Methylococcus capsulatus: one gene and its partners. The protein of the gene in region 1 interacts with the protein of each later gene in a pairwise test. Links are inferred from orthologs where the notes say so. Each region holds a gene or a part of one and is shown in the gene's direction. Other genes may lie near its edges. The genes, in order: lpdA, uvrD and odhB.

Region 1 (6,373 bases):
GGTGCCGATCGTCCCCGACGAGGCCCGCACTTTCGGCATGGAGGGCCTGTTCCGGCAATACGGCATCTATTCCTCCGTCGGTCAGCTCTACGAGCCGCAGGATGCCGATACCGTGATGTTCTACCGGGAAGACAAATCCGGGCAGATCCTGGAGGAAGGTATCTGCGAAGCCGGTGCAATGTGCGACTGGATCGCCGCCGGTACGGCGTTCAGCAACCACAATGTGCAAATGATCCCGTTCTACATCTACTACTCGATGTTCGGCTTCCAGCGCGTCGGTGACCTGATGTGGGCGGCGGGCGACATGCAGGCCCGCGGCTTCCTCATGGGCGGCACCGCCGGCCGCACTACGCTGGCCGGCGAAGGTCTGCAACACCAGGACGGCCACAGCCACCTGATCATGGGCGCCATCCCCAACTGCATCACCTATGATCCGACCTTCGCCTACGAGCTGGCGATCATCGTCCACGATGGTCTGCGCCGGATGTATCAGGAAGGCGAAAACGTCTTCTACTACATCACGGTGATGAACGAGAACTACACCCATCCCGCCCTGCCGGAAGGGGTCGAGAACGGGATCATCAAAGGCTTGTACAAGTTCCGCGATGCCGGCGCGGATGAAAAGGTGCAGCTCCTCGGGAGCGGCACCATTCTGCGCGAAGTCATCAAGGCCGCGGAATTGCTGGAAGCCGATTACGGCATCAAGGCCGGCATTTGGAGCGCCACCAGCTTCAACCAGTTGCGCCGCGATGGCATGGAAGTCTCGCGCTGGAACCTACTGCATCCGGAACAGCCGCAGAAGACCAGCTATGTCGAACAGTGCCTGGCCGCAACCGGCGGCCCCATCGTCGCCGCCACAGACTACGTCAAAGCCTATCCGGACCTGATCCGGGAGTTCGTGCCCCGGCGTTACACCGTGCTGGGGACGGACGGCTTCGGCCGCAGCGATCGTCGATCAGCGTTGCGCCGGTTCTTCGAGGTGGACAGCCACTACATCGCATTCACGGCCTTGAAGTCACTGGCCGATGAAGGGGGCATCGAGAAAACCAAGGTGTCCGAGGCGATGACCCGCTGGGGCATCGATCCGGACAAAGCCAACCCCATTGGGTGCTGAGGAGGATAAGAACAACATGGCCCAAGAACAGACCGTCGTCGTCCCCGATATCGGCGACTTCAAGGACGTCGAGATCATCGAAGTACTGGTCAAGCCGGGTGACAAAGTCGCGGCGAACGACTCGCTGATCACCCTGGAGAGCGACAAGGCGGCGATGGAGATTCCTTCGCCCTATTCCGGGACCGTCACCGAAGTGCACGTGAGCGTCGGCAGCAAAGTCAGTATGGGGACGCCCATTCTGCAGCTCCGGGCCGATGAGGAGGCGGCGGCGTCCGCGGCGGTCGCACCTGCCGAACCGGCTCCACTCGAACCTGCCGCGGCACTTGCGGCCGCAGCACCGCTCCCTGCCGCCCCCTCTGCGGGCAACAACACCCAGGCAATCCCTGCGTCGGTGCCCGCTCCTCCGGCTCCGATGCCGGTCGCCGAGGAAGGCGCGGGCCCGGCCCACGCCAGCCCCGCCGTGCGTCGCTTCGCCCGCGAACTCGGCGTGGACGTAGCAAAAGTCCGCGGCACCGGCCCGAAAGGCCGCATCCTGAAAACGGACGTCCAGTCCTTCGTGAAACAAGCTGTCGCGAAAGCAGAACGGGTGGGCGGCAGCGGTTTTGCCGTGCCGGAGATGCCGGAAATCGATTTCGCCCAGTTCGGCCCAATCGAACGCCAGCCGCTGTCGCGAATCCAGAAGCTCTCTTCCGCCAACCTCCACCGCACTTGGCTCACTATCCCGCACGTCACCCAGCATGACGAGGCCGACATCACCGAGTTGGAGTCCTTCCGTACCGCTCTCAAGGCCGAATCGGTCAAACGCGATGTCAAACTGACCCTGCTGCCATTCATCATCAAGGCCGCGGTCGCCGCGCTGAAGGACTTCCCGCGCTTCAACGCCTCACTCGCTCCCAACGGCGAGGAGCTGATCCTGAAAAGCTACTACCATGTGGGCTTTGCGGTGGACACGCCGGACGGCCTGGTAGTGCCGGTAATCCGAGACGCCGATACCAAAGGCATCTGGGACATCGCCGCCGAACTCGCCGCCATCGGCGACAAAGCCCGCAGCAAGAAGCTGCGCACCGCCGATCTGCAGGGCGGCACCTTCACCGTCTCCAGCCTGGGGGGCATCGGCGGTACCGCCTTCACCCCGATCATCAACGCCCCCGAGGTCGCCATCCTGGGTGTCTCCAAGGCGCAGTTGCGACCGGTGTTCCAAGACGGCCAGTTCGTCCCGCGGCTGATGCTGCCCTTGTCGCTGTCCTACGATCACCGTGTGATCGACGGCGCCGACGGCGTCCGCTTCATCACCCATGTCAGCAGCCTGCTCGCCGACATGCGGCGGGTCCTGCTCTAACTGAAGAAGGAATATTCTCGATGGCTGAACCCAAGACGATTCACGCCGATGTCCTGGTGCTGGGCGGTGGGCCTGGCGGTTACACCGCGGCTTTCCGCGCGGCGGATCTGGGCAGGCAGGTGGTTCTGGTCGAACGCTATCCGACCCTGGGTGGCGTCTGTCTCAATGTGGGCTGCATCCCCTCCAAGGCTTTGCTGCATATCGCTCAAATCATCCACGAGGCCAAAGAAGCCAACGAGTTCGGCGTCCGCTTCGGCGCCCCGGACCTCGATCTGGACCGGATCCGCAGCTTCAAAGACAAGGTCGTCAAGACTCTGACCGGCGGGCTCGATGCACTCGCCAAACAGCGCAAGGTGACGGTGGTCCAGGGCACCGGCCGCTTCGCCGGCGACCATAGCCTGCAGGTGGAAATGGCCGATGGCCCGGTCACAGTCAGCTTCGACCATGCCATCATCGCCGTGGGCTCCCGGGCGGTGAAGATTCCAGGTTTTCCCAACGACGATCCGCGCCTGATGGATTCGACCGACGCCCTGGCGCTGCACGAAATCCCCAAGCGCCTGTTGATCGTCGGCGGCGGGATCATCGGCCTGGAAATGGCCACGGTCTATCACGCCCTGGGAGCCGGAATCACCGTGGTGGAGTTGATGGACCAACTGATCCCGGGCTGCGATGCCGACCTGGTACGTCCGCTGCTTCAACACATCAAGAAGCAGTACGAGAACATCCATCTCAAGACCCGCGTCAGCCGGATCGAACCCGAAACCGACGGCCTGAGGGTGTTCTTCGAAGGGGAAGGTGCGCCCGAGTCCGATTTGTTCGACCGCGTGCTGGTCGCGGTGGGCCGCGCCCCTAACAGCGACCTGATCGGGGCGGAAAATGCCGGTGTCCACGTCGATGCCAAAGGCTTCATTCCGGTCGACGAGCACCAGCGCACCAACGTCCCGCATATCTATGCCATCGGCGACATCGTCGGCAACCCCATGCTGGCCCACAAGGCCACCCACGAAGCCAAGGTGGCCGCCGAAGTCATCGCCGGCAAACCATCCGCCTTCCAGGCACTGACCATCCCATCGGTGGCCTATACCGATCCCGAAGTGGCCTGGATGGGTGTCACCGAAGCTCAGGCCAAAGCCCAGGGCATCGAATATGAAAAAGCCGTGTTCCCGTGGGCCGCGAGCGGTCGCGCCTTGGGCATCGGCCGCAAGGAAGGTGCCACCAAGCTGCTGTGCGACAAGACCACCAAACGGGTGATAGGCGCCGGCATCGTCGGCCCCCATGCCGGCGAACTCATCGCCGAAGCCGTGCTGGCCTTGGAAATGGGCGCCGACGCAGAAGACATCGGCCTCACCATCCACCCCCATCCGACCTTGTCGGAAACATTCGCCTTCGCGGCGGAAATGATCGAAGGCACGATCACCGATCTCTACATCCGTAAACGCTGAAAAAGCAATAGGTCGCCTGGGATACGGCGGAAAGCCTCGGCGGCTGCGCGGCACGAGAACCCGTGGCCTGTAGCTGCATCGCAAGGAGGTCGCATGCTTGTATTCCGCTTGCCCCGCGTGGCGATGGGGAACGATGGCGTGATCTTGCCCTGGGTGGCGGATGATCGTTCCGGCCAACGGTGGGCAATGGAACATCCCGCTTTCGCCCAGGCCGAGGTGCTGTATGCCGCGCCGGCGGTGACGGCGAAACCCGCGAGCCGGACCTGCAGGAACCAGAACAGCCGCAGGCAGGCTTCGACCACCGCCGCGTCGGTAGGTACGGGGTGAGGCCTTCGCTTCGACCACGTCGGCCACAGCGAAGATGCGCGCCGCGGAAGAAGCCATCACCAAACAAGATCAATCACGCGCCCGACGCCGGGCCCGGTAGGTTTGCATGCCGCCGGACAACACCTTCACTCTGAGACCCTTCTGCTGCAGCAAGCGATAGGCGTAATAGGCGCGTTGTCCGACGCCGCAGACCAGCCAGATTTCGCGATCCCGCGGCAGTTCGTGAAGCCGCTCGCGCAAGGTTTCGAGCGGCAGGTTCTGGGCATGGGGGATATGGTCGCCGGCAAACTCTGCCTCGCTACGGACATCCAGCAAGAGGGCCGTGGTGGTCGTCAATTCTTCCCAATCGGCGAGCGGCAGATCCCCCCGCAGATGATTGGCAGCGATCATGCCCGCCAAATTGACCGGATCCTTGGCCGCGCCGAACTGCGGCGCGTAGCAAAGCTCCAAATTTTCCAGATCGAATACGGTGGCTTCCTGCATCATGGCCGTGGCGATGACGTCGATGCGCCGGGCTACATCGATCTCGCCGACGGCTTGGGCGCCCAGGATCCGACCATCCGTTTTGGAGAACAACAGTTTGATGTGAATCGGCTTGGCACCCGGAAAATAACTCGCATGGTGACCGGGATGCAGGTAGACCTTTTCGTAATCCATGCCGGCCCGCCGCAGCACTTTCTCGCTCGCGCCGGTGCAGGCGATGGTGAGGCCGAACACTTCGCACGCCGCGGTTCCGAGCACGCCATCGAACTTCAGGGGAGATCGGGTACCGTCGCTGCATGCGAAATGGTGAAGAATGGCGGTGGCCGCGACCCGCCCCTGGCGGTTGGCGGGGCCTGCCAGGGGGACGAGCTGCCATTCCCCCGTCACCCGATTTTTCACTTCGACCACGTCGCCCACGGCCCAGATGGCTGGATCGCTGGTGCGCATCCATTCATCGACGCGAATGCCGCCGAGGGCGCCCAATTCCAGACCGGCGGCAGCGGCCAGTCCCGATTCCGGGCGCACGCCGATCCCCAGGATGACCAGGTCGGTGGCGAGGGCTTCCCCCTTCGAGGTGCGCACGTTCAAACCATGCTCCGGAGACTTCTCGAAGGACTCGACCCCCTCGCCCAGCCTGAGGTTGACCCCATGGGCTTTCAGTCTTTCGGCGGCATAGGCGGCCATTTCCGGATCGAGCGGCGGCAATACCTGGTCGGCCAGTTCCAGGAGGGTGACGTGAAGTCCCAGGCCGACCAGGTTTTCGGCCATTTCCAGGCCGATGAACCCTCCGCCCACCAGCACCACCCGCTGCGCATGGGCCACCGCCGCCTTGATCTTGCGGCTGTCCGGGATGGTGCGCAGCACATGGATGCCAGGCAGATCGATCCCCGGCAGGGGCGGACGCACCGGCTGGGCACCGGTCGCAAGGACGAGCGCGTCATAGGACTCCTGTCGTATCGCGTCCGTTCTGAGGTCACGCACTGCAATCGTCCGGGTTTGCCGATCAATGCGGATGACCTCGGTTTCGGTATGGACCTCGATGTTGAAGCGATGCGCGAACAGAGCGGGACTGGCCACCAGCAGATTGGTCTCCGACTGGATGACGTCGCCGACGAAATAAGGCAATCCGCAATTGGCGAACGAGACATGCGGTCCCCGTTCGAACACGACGATCTCGCAGGTTTCGCAAAGCCGGCGTGCCCGCGCCGCGCAGGTGGCGCCCCCGGCCACGCCGCCGACGATGAGGATGCGTTTTTGAGCTGGATTCATGGGCTTTGATGTCCTGGGTTGGATTCAGTGGGGACACCGTGCGGCCCTTGGTCATGGCTCGCCGCGGTGGGCGGATAACGCCGCCAGTAGTCGAGCAGGGATCCGAAGTCGTAGCCCGAGCCGGTCATTTTCAATCCCCGCTCGGCCATCATCAGTCCCATGACGATCACCAGCACACCGGATACGTGCGCCAGAGTATGCATGACACGGCGAGACAGCAGGCTGGCAAACACGCCAAAGCCCAACAGGGGCAACAGCGTTCCCAGACCGAAGAATAGCAAAATCGCCGCACCTTCCTTGGGGCTGCCGGTGCCGGCAGCCATGATGTACATGGCCTGCAAGGGCCCGCAACCCAGCAGGAGGCCGTTCAACAGTCCTATCGCCCAAGGATGGCGCCGC
Region 2 (6,344 bases), 1.2 Mb from region 1 along the record:
CACCGCGCCGAACTCTTCGTCGATCTTCGGCTCCCCGCGCGGGAACGCATAGCCCCCCAGAGCGACGCCCTCGGAATCGCGCAAGACAATGCGGAATTTTTCGCGGTAGAGGTAATAACCGGGCGCGATCTGCCAACTCAGCCGGAGGACGTCGCCGGTCGGCGCCTCGGCGAAAAAGCGGAACGCTTGATCCGCCGGCAGCAAGTCCCCGTTCGCCGGCCCACTGCCGATACCCCGGAGCGCACCGGCCAGCCGCGTGAACGCCCCACCACCGCCGATCGCAGCGGTTGTCACCCCGATCCGCCGCTGGTACGGTGGGAAGCAGACACCGGCATCGGCACAGCCCTGCACCGTCACCTCCAGTTCCAGCGACTCCGGCAGTGCGGATTCCGCAACGAGAGGTAGCTGGACCTCGACATGTCCCCGGTAAGTTTCGACTTCGCCGAAAAATGCGTCCTGCTTCTTGTAGCCTGCCGGAAAGACCGGCTCGCCGAGGCGGACACCTGGGGTGCGCGATGCGAACTTGAATTTGCTCCGGTAGAGGTAATAGCCGTCGGCGATGTCCCACGCCAGCGAAACCATGCCGGCGCCGGACTGCCGAGCAGTTACCGGGAACGCCCGCTCCGGCGACAGGAGGTCACGGCCGTCTACGGCGAGCACAGGCGCACTGGCCAGCCCAAAAACCAGGAGCAGGCCGATCCATCTCACGGCGTCACGCATGTTCCGACCCATTCGAGATATTCCGGCAATCCGCTTTGGATGGGGATCGCGATGATTTCTGGAAGTTCATAAGGATGCCGCGCCCTCAACCAGGTCTGCAGTTCCACCTGACGGGACGCCCGAGTCTTGGCAAACAGAAGACATTCCGCCGATTTCTCGAGAACACCCTGCCACCGGTAGACCGACCGTACCCCGGAGACAATGTTCACGCAGGCCGCCAGTCTCCCTTCGACCAACCCTTCCGCCAAAACACCGGCGGTTTCCTCATCCGGACAGCTGCAAACGACTAGACAGTAGACCGATGTCATGGGAAAAAGTGCGCCCGTTGTTTAAAGTTTACAGAAACCCGTATCGATGAATCCGTTGAAACTCGCCATCCTGGCGCTACTGCTGCTGCCGATCGCAGAAATTTACGTCTTGATCCGTGTCGGCAGCGTGCTCGGTTTTCTGCCGACCCTTCTGCTGCTCGGCTCGGCAGCACTGGCCGGAACCTATCTCATGCAAACCCAGGGACTGAAAACCTTCGCTCGCATCCAGCAAAGCCTGGAAGCCGGGCGTATCCCTGCACAGGACATGATCGAAGGCGGTCTGATCCTGATTGCCGGCATTCTTCTTCTGATACCCGGCTTCCTGTCCGACGGGGCGAGCCTTATCCTGCTGCTGCCGGCATCGCGCCGGCTGATTGCGGCCTATCTCGTCGAGCACATGCTCCGGGATTTCCAGCCACCGGACTCACCGGATTCCGGCGCCCGAACCCTCGAAGGACAGTTCCGACGCGAGGACTAGCCGGGCGCATCCCTGCGCCGGAGGACCGCTGTCCATCAGTGGGATTCGGTGCCGGAATGGGAACCGCTATCGGGTGCCGGTTCATTCGGATCGACGGTGCTCTTGGAGAGCCCGGAATACACCGGACACCAGCGCATGAGTGCGGTGGCCACGAGGACGATGCCGATCAGCAGCAGGAAGATATTCCCGAGGAACACTGAAAGCAGCAGCGCTACGGCGCCGCCTATCATGCGGTACTGGCGATCTTTCAGGCCGACGTTGAGCTCACGCTTTAGCATTTTCTTATAATCAAAAGCCATTGTCATAACCTCCTCTTGAACGTGCGGTCGCTTAAGGGAAAACCCTTGCCCTCTGCGGAGGGAGGGCCGGGCGAGGAAAACGGGCACGGCGCATTGGGCCATATCCCTGGGGTAAAGCTTCTCGATTGTGCAGGCTCCCCAGGTATTGCGCAAGACGGGTGTAAAATGCCCGTCATGGACATCACCGACATCATCGCTCCCCTGAACGAAGCCCAGCGTGAGGCCGTCACCGCACCGGACCGCTCGCTGCTGGTGCTGGCCGGAGCAGGCAGTGGCAAGACCCGCGTATTGGTACATCGCATCGCCTGGCTGCTTCGGGCCGAAGGCGTCTCGCCGCATGCCATCCTCGCCGTGACTTTCACCAACAAGGCCGCGAACGAGATGAAGGCGCGGATCGAAGCGCTGCTCGAGCTGTCGACTCAGGGCCTGTGGGTCGGCACTTTCCACGGCCTGGCGCACCGTTTCCTGCGTCGCCATGCGCCCGAAGCCGGACTGCCCGAGGGCTTCCAGATCCTCGATTCCGACGACCAGTACCGGTTGATCCGCCGGCTGCTCAAAACCCTGGAACTGGACGAGGCGCGCTGGCCGCCGCGCCAGATCCAGTGGTACATCAACACCCAGAAGGATGAAGGCCGCCGGGCCAGGAACCTGCCCGACTCCTACGACCCGTTCGAACAGCAGATGCGGCGGATCTATCTCGCCTATGAGGAACTGTGCCAGCGTTCCGGCCTGGTGGATTTCGCCGAGCTGCTGCTGCGCACCCACGAATTCCTGCGCGACAACGCCGACGCCCTCGCACACTATCAGGAACGCTTCCAGCACGTGCTGGTCGATGAATTCCAGGACACCAACAGCGTGCAGTACGCCTGGCTACGGTTATTGACCCAGGACCGCGACAATCTCAGCGTAGTGGGCGATGACGACCAGTCCATCTACGGCTGGCGCGGCGCCAAGATCGAAAACCTGCACCGTTTCCGGCGGGACTACCCGCGCCACCGGATGATCCGCCTGGAGCAGAACTACCGCTCCACCGGCAACATCCTCAGCGCCGCCAATGCTCTGATCGCCCGGAACGAGGGGCGGCTCGGCAAGAATCTGTGGACCGAAGGCGGCCGGGGGGAACCGATCTCGGTCTATGCCGCCTTCAACGAGCAGGACGAGTCCTGTTTCGTGATCGAGCGGATCCGCCGCTGGGTGGAGGAAGGCGGAAGGCGCAGCGACGCGGCCATTCTGTACCGTTCCAACGCCCAGTCGCGCCAGTTCGAGGAAAAGCTGCTGGCCCTCGGCATCCCCTACCGGGTCTATGGCGGCCTGCGTTTCTTCGAGCGCGCCGAGATCAAGGACGCCCTCGCCTACCTGCGGCTGATAGCCAACCATCACGACGATCCCGGCTTCGAACGGGTCATCAACACTCCGACCCGCGGCATCGGCGCCAAGACCCTCGACCTCGTCCGCGAACTGGCGCGCTTCGAGCAGCTGTCGTTGTGGGCCGCCGCGGAGAAGTTGATCGGCGACGGCGTGCTGCCCGCCCGGGCCGCAGGCGCCCTGGCCGGATTCCTGGATCTCGTCGAAACCATGGCCGCCGCGGCCCAGGGGCGGGCGCTGTGGGAACAGGTAGAGCTCGCGGTCAAAAGCTCCGGCTTACTGGAACATTACCGTAAGGAGAAAGGCGAGCAGGCGGAAGCCCGGGTGGAAAATCTGGAGGAACTGGTCGGCGCCGCCCGCCAGTTCGAGCTGGATCCGCTGATCGATCCCGAACTGGGTGGCCTCGACCAATTCCTCGCCCACGCGGCGCTGGAGGCCGGCGAGAACCAGGGCGAAAGTTGCGAGGACTGCGTCCAGCTCATGACCCTGCATGCGGCCAAGGGCCTGGAATTCAACCTGGTGTTCCTGGTCGGCCTGGAGGAAGGCTTGTTTCCCAGCCTGCAGTCGCTGGAAGACCCCGCCCGCCTCGAAGAAGAACGCCGCCTCTGCTACGTCGGTATCACCCGGGCGCGGCGCAAGCTCTATATCACCCACGCCGAGTGCCGGCGGCTCTACGGCAAGGAGACCTATCCGCGGCGATCCCGTTTCCTGCGGGAACTGCCGCCAGACTGTCTGGAAGAGGTCCGGATGAAGGGCGGGGTCAGCCGGCCTGTCGCATCCGCGATGCAGTCGGCCGATACGTCGGCCATGCCCGGCGCAGGCGCTCGCGGGGGATTCAGGTTGGGCCAGCGGGTCCGCCACGGCAAGTTCGGCGAGGGCGTGATTTTGCAACAAGAGGGCGACGGAGCCCAGGCGCGGGTCCATGTCAATTTCGCGGAGGTGGGCGCCAAATGGCTGATGCTGGCCTACGCCAACCTGGAACCAATCTGAACGCACCCACAAAAAAAGCTGGCGGAAAGTGGCGCATCCATGACAGTTCTTCAGTTCAAAGACACTCTGCCGCCAGGCCAAAAGTGAGGTTATGCGCCAGCTATCTAGCAAGACCGATGCCAACAAAGCCAGCCCATGATTTGCACGGTTTGAGGACTACGAACCGGTTCCGCTCCGGATACGGCAGGTCAAAACCCGGAAACAAGCAAGTCTTTTCACGCAGTTCCCGCCATTCCACGCCAGCCCACACTTATGCCATCATCGTCGCTCCACGAATAAAGCCCTGGGTGCAACCATGTCCGAAGCGATCGCCGCCACCTGCCGGTTCTTCCTGACTTACAGCGGTGTGAACCTCCCTCTCAAGTTGACGACCGAACTCGAACCGGAACAGCTCAGCCACAGAAACACCTATTTTCAAGGGTTTTTCGACGACCAGGACCGCCTGGTCGGCCTGCAGAAGATGGTTTACGGCGAGGTCGAGATGGAGCACCGCTATGCCTATCACCGGAATGGCAAACTCAGGCGCGCGGAAATCACCGATGCCGAGGGCGAGCTGACCGTCCTGGATTTCAACGAAGACGGCTTACGCCTCGCCGGCGCGGCAATGGACTGAGTCAGCCGCCCCGTGTCCTGGACTCCGACTTGGGAAACGCCCGGCCCGCAGCTTTCAAGGCCCATAGAAAACGGCTGAATTCGATGCCCAGCCTCGTCTCGAGCCGGCGTGCCCGTTGTTCCATCGCATCCATGGCCGCCCGCTTCGGTTCGGAGGCGAGCGAAAACCCGATCAGGTTACCCCGCCCCGGAACCGCCAGCCGGAATGCCGGCCCGTCAAAGGCTTTTCTCATCATATCCAGAGCCCGGTTGCAAGCTGCGGTCTGCGAACCCCAGAGATTGATGCCGAACACGCCGGCCGGCCGTAGCATACCCGCGCAGCCGAAATAGAACGACTCCTCCGCCACCGGCGAGGCCATGCCCTCCCCGTCGAACAGATCAGCGAGAATGAGATCGTAGGCGGCAAGCCTCCCCGCCTGTTTGACGAATTCCCCAGCGTCACCGACCGTGACGGATAACCGCGGGTGCAACGGCAGTCCGAAGAACCGGTGGGCAATCTCGACGACCACCCCGCGCCGCTCCACCACGTCGATCTGACAGGCCGGAAAGTGCTGGAACAATGCCTTCGCCAGCGAACCGCCACCGAGCCCGAGCAACAGAACGTCGGAAGGCTGGGGATGGAACAGTAAGGCGCTCAGCATCGCCCGCACATAAGGCAGCTCGACCCGGTCCGGTTCCTGTAGACACATGGCGCTTTGCCGCGCCGGTGTACCGAAATGCAAGGTCCGTACACCGAACGTATCGACCACCTCGATCGAACCGTAAGCGTCCCGCGCGAAGTGGATGAGGTCCCCCCCGAACTTCCTGGACGGCATGCACGTCGTCGAAACAACCATGGCCTCTCTCAGCGACGGCAAATCAGGTGATATCCCACACAAACCGGGGCGATTGCCACAGCCCCGACCCCGGTTCCACCGGAAAGACTGATGCCGATCCACGAAGACACGGCGCGTCGAATGAATGGCATGGATTTTGTGTACTCACCAAACGAATGCTTTGCCTTTCTGGGGTACGCCGGGGACCGACACACTTCTTCTTCGCGAAGACCACCTTCTCCTCTCCCAAGTCTTGCACTCTCGTCTTCTCACTCGACTGCTCGTCCCTGGTTGATTTTTTCGCCTCATAAGGTTTGCCATCCGGCGGTATAATTTCCCATTCGTCTCCTCACCGCCACGTCCGCTATGGACCATCGTGTCGTCATCGCACCCAGACGTGCCGTACTTTGCCTGACACTCCTCATGATACAGGCGGCCTGTACCCCTGTGGTCAACCATCCCGGCCCGAATGTGGCGCCGCCGCGACTGTACGCCGGCCATTTCATCGCCCCCGATGGCGCGGTGCTGCCGGTCCGGCACTGGCTGCCGCCCGGAACACGGCCCAAAGCCGTCATCGTCGCCGTCCACGGCTTCAACGACTACAGCCTAGCTTTCGAGCCTTTGGGCAGTTATCTAAAGACCCAGGGAATCGGCTGCTACGCCTACGACCAACGCGGCTTCGGGCTGGCGCCGGGGCGCGGCCTCTGGGCGGGAGTCGAGGCCTATACCGGGGATCTCAAAACCTTCGTCGGCCAGG
Region 3 (6,428 bases), 2.4 Mb from region 1 along the record:
TACGTGGGGCAGAAGCGGTTCTCGCTGGAAGGCGCCGAAAGCCTGATCCCCCTGCTCGACGAACTGATCCAACGCTGCGGCGCCAGGGGCACACGGGAAGTCGTGCTCGGCATGGCGCACCGTGGCCGCCTCAACGTCCTGATCAACATCCTCGGCAAGAAACCCGAACTGCTGTTTCGCGAATTCGAAGGTACCGTGAGCCAGGAAGGAGAGTCAGGCGACGTCAAGTACCACCTGGGGTTCTCCTCGGATGTGGCGAGTCCGGGCGGCCCGGTCCATCTGACCCTGGCGTTCAATCCCTCGCACCTGGAAATCATCGACCCTGTGGTCGAAGGGTCGGTACGGGCGCGCCAGGACCGGCTCACGGGCGATGCCGAGGCCGCCGTGGTGCCGGTACTCATTCACGGCGATGCCGCCTTCGCCGGCCAGGGCGTGGTCATGGAAACCCTCAACATGGCCGAAACCCGCGCCTATACCACCGGCGGCACGATACACATCGTTATCAACAACCAGATCGGCTTCACCACCAGCAATCCCTTCGACGCCCGCTCCACCCTGTACTGCACCGACGTCGCCAACATGGTCCAGGCGCCGGTGTTCCACGTGAACGGCGACGATCCGGAGGCCGTGCTTTACGTCACCCGGCTGGCCGTCGACTACCGCATGAAATTCCGCCGCGATGTGGTGATCGACCTGCTTTGCTACCGCCGCCATGGCCACAATGAAGCGGACGAACCAGCGGTCACCCAGCCCTTGATGTACCGCTTCATCCGCCGACATCCGCCGGTCCGAGCCTTGTACGCTGAACGGCTCATAGCTGAAGGCGTCGTCGCCCCGAACGAGCCGGCGCGAATGGATCAGGATTACCAGGACGCTCTCGCCCGAGGCGAGCCCGTGTCCAGACCGCTGCTCGGCGACTCCGCCGGCTATGTCAAGACCCGATGGGACCACTACCGGGGTACCGACTGGACTGCAGCGGCTGAAACCGGCCTGCCGATGGCGGACCTCGTCGCCATAGCAGAACGGATGACGGCACTGCCCGCCGGCTTCGAAGCACACGCCCGGGTCGAAGCGATCCATGCCGCACGCCGGCGGATGGCGGCCGGCGAACTTCCCGCCGACTGGGGATTCGGCGAGATCCTCGCTTACGCCTCCCTGCTGTGGGAAGGCCGCAATGTCCGCCTGACGGGCCAGGACGTCGGACGCGGCACTTTTTTCCACCGCCATGCCATCATCCACGAACAGCGTACCGGAGAGGTCTACGCCCCGCTCCAACACCTGAAGGCCGGCCAGGGGAGATTCGACATCTACGATTCGCTGTTGTCCGAAGAGGGTGTACTGGGCTTCGAATACGGCTACAGCAGCTCGGAACCCGACACTCTGGTGATCTGGGAAGCCCAGTTCGGCGACTTCGCCAATACTGCCCAAGTCGTGATCGACCAGTTCATCTCCTCCGGAGAAACCAAGTGGGGCCGACTGAGCGGGCTGACCCTGCTGCTACCACATGGCTACGAAGGACAAGGTCCCGAACATTCCTCGGCCCGTCTGGAACGCTATCTCCAGCTCTGCGCCGGCGACAATATGCAGGTCTGTGTGCCGACCACCCCAGCTCAGATTTTCCACCTCCTGCGGCGCCAGCTGCTGCGTCCGTACCGCAGGCCGCTGATCGTGCTGACACCCAAGAGCCTGCTACGCCACAAGCTGGCCACCTCCAGCCTCTCCGAGTTCGCCCAAGGTAGCTTCCGCTGCGTGATCGACGAGACCGACCGCCATGAACCGGCCCGGATCACCCGCCTCGTGCTGTGCGCTGGCAAGGTCTATTACGACCTGCTGGAAACCCGGCGGCGGTACCAGCTGAACCATGTCGCCCTGGTCCGCATCGAGCAGCTTTATCCGTTCCCGCGAAAGGACTTTCTGGCCATGCTGGAACGCTATCCCAATCTGCAGGAACTGATCTGGTGCCAGGAGGAGCCGGAAAACCAAGGTGCCTGGCATCAAATCAAACACCGTTTCCCCGGCATTCTGGACCGTTCCTTCGACATCGGCTATGCCGGTCCGCCGATGTCCGCCGCGCCGGCGGTCGGCCATTTCCGCCAGCATATCGAACAGCAGAAAATGCTGGTGGAACGTGCCCTCGTTCTTCCTGTCTCTCCCACTGCGACGACGGAAATAGCCCATGCGCATCGAAATCAGTGTTCCTCCTCTGCCTGAGTCGGTCAGCGACGCCACACTGCTGGACTGGCACAAGAACGTCGGCGAGACGGTGGGCAAGGGCGAAAACCTGGTCGACCTCGAAACCGACAAAGTGGTGTTGGAAGTTCCGGCCCCGGAGGACGGGGTGGTGGTCGAACTGCGGGGCGGCAAGGGCGATGTCGTGGTCAGCGGCCAGCCGATCGCCGTGATCGACACGGCGGTTCGGCCCGCCACACCCGCCGCCGCCAGGGCGACGGACAAACCGGCAGCGGTGCTGAGCCCGGCGGTACGCCGCTTGGTTGCTGAACATGCCCTCGATCCGGCGCTGATTCCGGCCAGTGGACGTGACGGACGGCTGACCAAACAGGATGTGCTGGATTTCTTGGAAACCAAACCCGCTGCAGAGAAGGTACGCCTGCCGCCCGGCGGGCGAAGCGAACGCCGGGTACCCATGAGCCGACTGCGCGCCAGGATCGCCGAGCGCATGCTGGAAGCCCAGCACCGGACCGCCACCCTGACCACCTTCAACGAGGTCAGTCTGCAGAAGGTGTTCGACATCCGCAACGCACACAAGGCCCGCTTCGAGCAGCAGCATGGCATCAAACTCGGCTTCATGTCGTTCTTCGTCAAGGCTTCGGTGGAAGCGCTGCGCCGATTTCCCATCGTTAATGCTTCCCTTGAAGGCGAGGAAATCGTCTACCATGACTATTACGACATCGGCATCGCCGTTTCCACGGACCGCGGGCTGGTCGTGCCGATCCTGCGCGATGCCGACCAGGCCGGTTTCGCCGGGATCGAGAAAGCGATCGCCGAATTCGGCCAGAAAGCGCGCAGCGGCAAGCTGAGCCTGGACGAACTCAGCGGCGGAACCTTCACCATCACCAACGGCGGCATCTTCGGTTCCATGCTTTCGACGCCGATCCTCAACCCACCGCAGAGCGCTATCCTCGGCATGCACGCCATCAAGGAACGGCCGGTGGTGGAAGACGGCCAGATCGTGATCCGGCCCATGATCTATCTGGCACTGTCCTATGACCACCGTCTCATCGACGGCCGTGATGCGGTCTCCTTCCTTTTTACCGTCAAGGAACTGCTCGAAGATCCCATCCGCCTCTTGCTCGAAGTGTGAGCCCAGGAAGGATGCCAGCCCCGCCGGCCCGTCACACGGCTTTCTTGAGCGCCTCCAGCAGTTCCGCCTGGGCATCGCAATGGTGGACGTCGGGCAGCCGCTGATAGCTTCCGTCCGCACACAGTTGCCAGGAGTGGCAATCGTCTTTCAAATAAAGCTCCAGATCATTGCGTACCCGCTCGGCCAACTTCTTGTTTTCGATGGGAAAGCAGGTTTCCACCCGGCGGAACATGTTGCGCGCCATGAAATCCGCGCTGGCCGCATAGATCTCGGGCTCCCCGCCGTTCTCGAAGCAGTACACACGGCTATGTTCGAGGAACCGTCCGACGATGGAGCGCACCTCGATGTTCTCCGAAACACCAGGAATGCCAGGCCGTAAGCAGCAGACGCCGCGCACGATCAGTTTGACCTGCACCCCCGCGCACGAGGCGCGGTAAAGCGCACGAATCAGCTTGGGCTCGACCAGAGAATTGATCTTGATGACGATCCTCGCCGGTCTTCCCTCCTTCGCATGCTCGATTTCCCGCTCGATCTTGCGGATCAGGGTCTTGTGGAGGGTGAACGGCGACTGCAACAGCTTGTGCAGCTTGCCCATCTTGCCCAGGCTGGTGAGCTGAACGAATACCCGCTGCACGTCCTCACCCAGCGCCTTGTCGGAAGTCATCAGGCCATAATCGGTGTACATCCGGGCGGTGCGGGGATGGTAATTGCCGGTACCCAGGTGGGTGTAGTACCGCAGCGTCCGCCCTTCCCTGCGCAGGATCAGCAGGATCTTGGCATGGGTCTTGTAGCCGACGATGCCGTAGACCACCTGTACGCCGGCCTCCTGCAGGCGGGTGGCAAGCGAAATGTTGGCGCGTTCGTCGAACCGTGCCAGGAGTTCCACCACGGCGGTCACTTCCTTGCCGGCCCGAGCGGCCCGCGCCAGCGCATCGACGATGGGCGAATCCGGTCCGGTGCGGTAGAGCGTCTGCTTGATAGCGACCACCTGCGGATCGTCGGCGGCCTGACGCAGCAGATCAATGACAGGGATGAATGACTCGTAAGGATGGTGCAGCAGGATATCCTGCCGGCGCAAGACCTCGAAGAAATCCTGGTGCCCCGTGAGCTGCGCTGGCCACCCCGGCGTGAAGGGCGGATATTTGAGGTCCGGCCGGTCGACCAGATCATAGATCTCGCGGGCCCGGCTCAGATTGACCGGCCCGTCCACCCGATAAAGGCGGTCCTCGCCGAGGCCGAACTGGCTCAGCAGGAACTCGACAACTGCGTCCGGGCAGTTGTCGGCCACCTCCAGCCGTACCTCGTCGCCGTAGTTACGGCTCGCCAGTTCGCCTTCGACCGCCTGCAGCAGATCATCGATTTCTTCCTCGTCCAGAAACAGATCGCTGTTGCGGGTCACCCGGAACTGATAGCACCCTTTCACCTTCATGCCGTGAAAAAGGTCGTCGACAAAGGCATGAATGATGGACGAGAGGAACACGAAGTCGTGCAGCCTACCGCCGGTCACGCTCTTCGGCAATTGGATGATGCGCGGTAGCGCCCGCGGCGCCTGCAGGATGGCGAGATGGATGTTGCGACCGAAGGCATCCTTCCCGGCGAGGGAGATGATGAAATTCAGGGCTTTGTTGAGGGGACGTGGGAACGGATGGGTCGGATCCAGCCCGATCGGACTGAGAATCGGCGCCAACTCCTCCTCGAAGTACCGCCGCAGCCATTTGTGCTGGGCATCGGTCCAGTCGGAACGGCGGATGAAGCGGATGCCTTCGGCTTCCAGCGCGGGCAGTAACTCCTGATTGAGCACGCGGTACTGCTCAGCGACCAGTTCGTGGGCGCGTTCGCTGATAGCGGCAAGAACTTCCTGCGGCGTCATGTTGTCCGGCTCAGTGTGCGCCGCCCCGAGTTCTGATTTTTGCAGCAGGCCGGCGACCCTGATTTCGAAGAACTCATCCATATTGGAACAGGCGATGCTCAGGAAATTGAGCCGTTCCAGCAGTGGCGTCCGTCCATCCTTGGCCTGCTCCAGTACCCGGCGGTTGAACTCCAGCAGGCTGAGTTCCCGGTTCAGGAAGCCTCGTGAATCGTCCAGGCCGACGTCCTCCGCGGAAAGCTCCCCCACCCCGGCCAGACCCGTGGCGGCGGCCGATTCTTCGCGCCCTTTTCCCATGTCACCCACCATGAATTTGGCGGCCCTGACCATACGCTGGGCTTTCTGCCGGCTCAGGCCTGGAATCTTGGTGAGCCGGCCGACGTCGGCATCGGCAAGCTCCTCGACCGAAAAAATCCCGTGCTCGGCCAGCATGATCCGTGTGGACTTGCTGAGACCTTTGACTTTACTGATGACCAAACGTCCTTCCTCCTTCTCCGTTCTATTGCCTTCCACGGTCTCCATCAATCGAACAGTTTCAGATACTCCTCATATCCGGCCTCCGCCAGTTCCTCTTTGGGGATGAAGCGCAAAGCGCCGGAATTGATGCAATAGCGCTTGCCTGTCGGCGCCGGCCCATCATCGAAGACGTGTCCCAGATGGGAGTCTCCATATCTGCTGCGCACTTCGGTCCGGACCATCAGGTGGGAATGGTCGCTCAACGTGACGATGTGATCGGGCTCCAGCGGCCGGGTGAAACTCGGCCAGCCCGTTCCCGAATCGAATTTATCGATCGAGCTGAACAACGGCTCACCCGACACGATGTCCACGTAGATGCCTTCCCGATGGTTGTCCCAGTACGGATTGGCAAATGGTCGTTCGGTGCCGTTTCCCCGGCAGATCGCGTACTGTTCCTCGCTCAGCCGTTCTTTGATCTCTTCCTCCGTCGGCTTCCTGAAGCTTTCTCGGTCCCAACCCATAGCCGTGTCTCCGTCGAAATCTAAAAAAAATTCAATTATTGAACATTGGCGTTCCGGCTTCCATCCGCTACAATCCGCGCCCTTCACAGGTGTCGACCGGCGGACTAGCCGGTCGGTGAAACGGGAAGCCGGTGCGGATACCTTATCCCAATCCGGCGCTGCCCCCGCAACGGTGATTGAGCCGGAACGTATCAAACGTTCCGAGGCGGATTCTTTATGCCACTGCGCGCATGCGCGGGAAGGCAGAACACCGCCCGGCGTC

Evidence for each region.
Region 2: the proteins of lpdA (region 1) and uvrD interact in binary tests that used the Escherichia coli proteins (3 or more experiments, as listed by UniProt). The link is inferred for Methylococcus capsulatus from one-to-one orthologs.
Region 3: the proteins of lpdA (region 1) and odhB interact in binary tests that used the Escherichia coli proteins (3 or more experiments, as listed by UniProt). The link is inferred for Methylococcus capsulatus from one-to-one orthologs.

The regions. Positions count from the first base shown.
Region 1 is NZ_CP104311.1:872,545-878,917, forward strand. Bases 1,740-4,684 are described here. They hold lpdA (dihydrolipoyl dehydrogenase), read left to right. Parts: upstream 1,740-2,473; coding sequence 2,474-3,895; downstream 3,896-4,684. Other genes in these bases: aceF (dihydrolipoyllysine-residue acetyltransferase), read left to right, coding at 1,740-2,453; N4J17_RS04205 (hypothetical protein), read left to right, coding at 3,989-4,222; N4J17_RS04210 (FAD-dependent oxidoreductase), read right to left, coding at 4,292-4,684. In the rest of the region: aceE (pyruvate dehydrogenase (acetyl-transferring), homodimeric type), read left to right, coding at 1-1,114; more of aceF, read left to right, coding at 1,131-1,739; more of N4J17_RS04210, read right to left, coding at 4,685-5,974; N4J17_RS04215 (sulfite exporter TauE/SafE family protein), read right to left, coding at 5,971-6,373. UniProt on the Escherichia coli protein: Lipoamide dehydrogenase is a component of the glycine cleavage system as well as of the alpha-ketoacid dehydrogenase complexes.
Region 2 is NZ_CP104311.1:2,120,530-2,126,873, reverse strand. The notes cover bases 1,654-4,569. They hold uvrD (DNA helicase II), read left to right. Parts: upstream 1,654-1,979; coding sequence 1,980-4,160; downstream 4,161-4,569. Other genes in these bases: N4J17_RS10540 (DUF6156 family protein), read left to right, coding at 4,456-4,569; N4J17_RS10550 (YgaP family membrane protein), read right to left, coding at 1,654-1,805. In the rest of the region: protein-disulfide reductase DsbD, read right to left, coding at 1-720; divalent-cation tolerance protein CutA, read right to left, coding at 705-1,028; N4J17_RS10555 (FxsA family protein), read left to right, coding at 1,075-1,506; more of N4J17_RS10550, read right to left, coding at 1,542-1,653; more of N4J17_RS10540, read left to right, coding at 4,570-4,773; N4J17_RS10535 (hypothetical protein), read right to left, coding at 4,775-5,587; N4J17_RS10530 (alpha/beta hydrolase), read left to right, coding at 5,954-6,344. UniProt on the Escherichia coli protein: A helicase with DNA-dependent ATPase activity. Unwinds DNA duplexes with 3'-5' polarity. Translocates on single-stranded DNA with 3'-5' polarity. Initiates unwinding more efficiently from a nicked substrate than double-stranded DNA.
Region 3 is NZ_CP104311.1:3,229,678-3,236,105, forward strand. What follows is about bases 1,250-4,249. They hold odhB (2-oxoglutarate dehydrogenase complex dihydrolipoyllysine-residue succinyltransferase), read left to right. Parts: upstream 1,250-2,176; coding sequence 2,177-3,322; downstream 3,323-4,249. Other genes in these bases: N4J17_RS15590 (2-oxoglutarate dehydrogenase E1 component), read left to right, coding at 1,250-2,211; ppk1 (polyphosphate kinase 1), read right to left, coding at 3,354-4,249. Also shown: more of N4J17_RS15590, read left to right, coding at 1-1,249; more of ppk1, read right to left, coding at 4,250-5,666; peptide-methionine (R)-S-oxide reductase MsrB, read right to left, coding at 5,711-6,166. UniProt on the Escherichia coli protein: E2 component of the 2-oxoglutarate dehydrogenase (OGDH) complex which catalyzes the second step in the conversion of 2-oxoglutarate to succinyl-CoA and CO(2).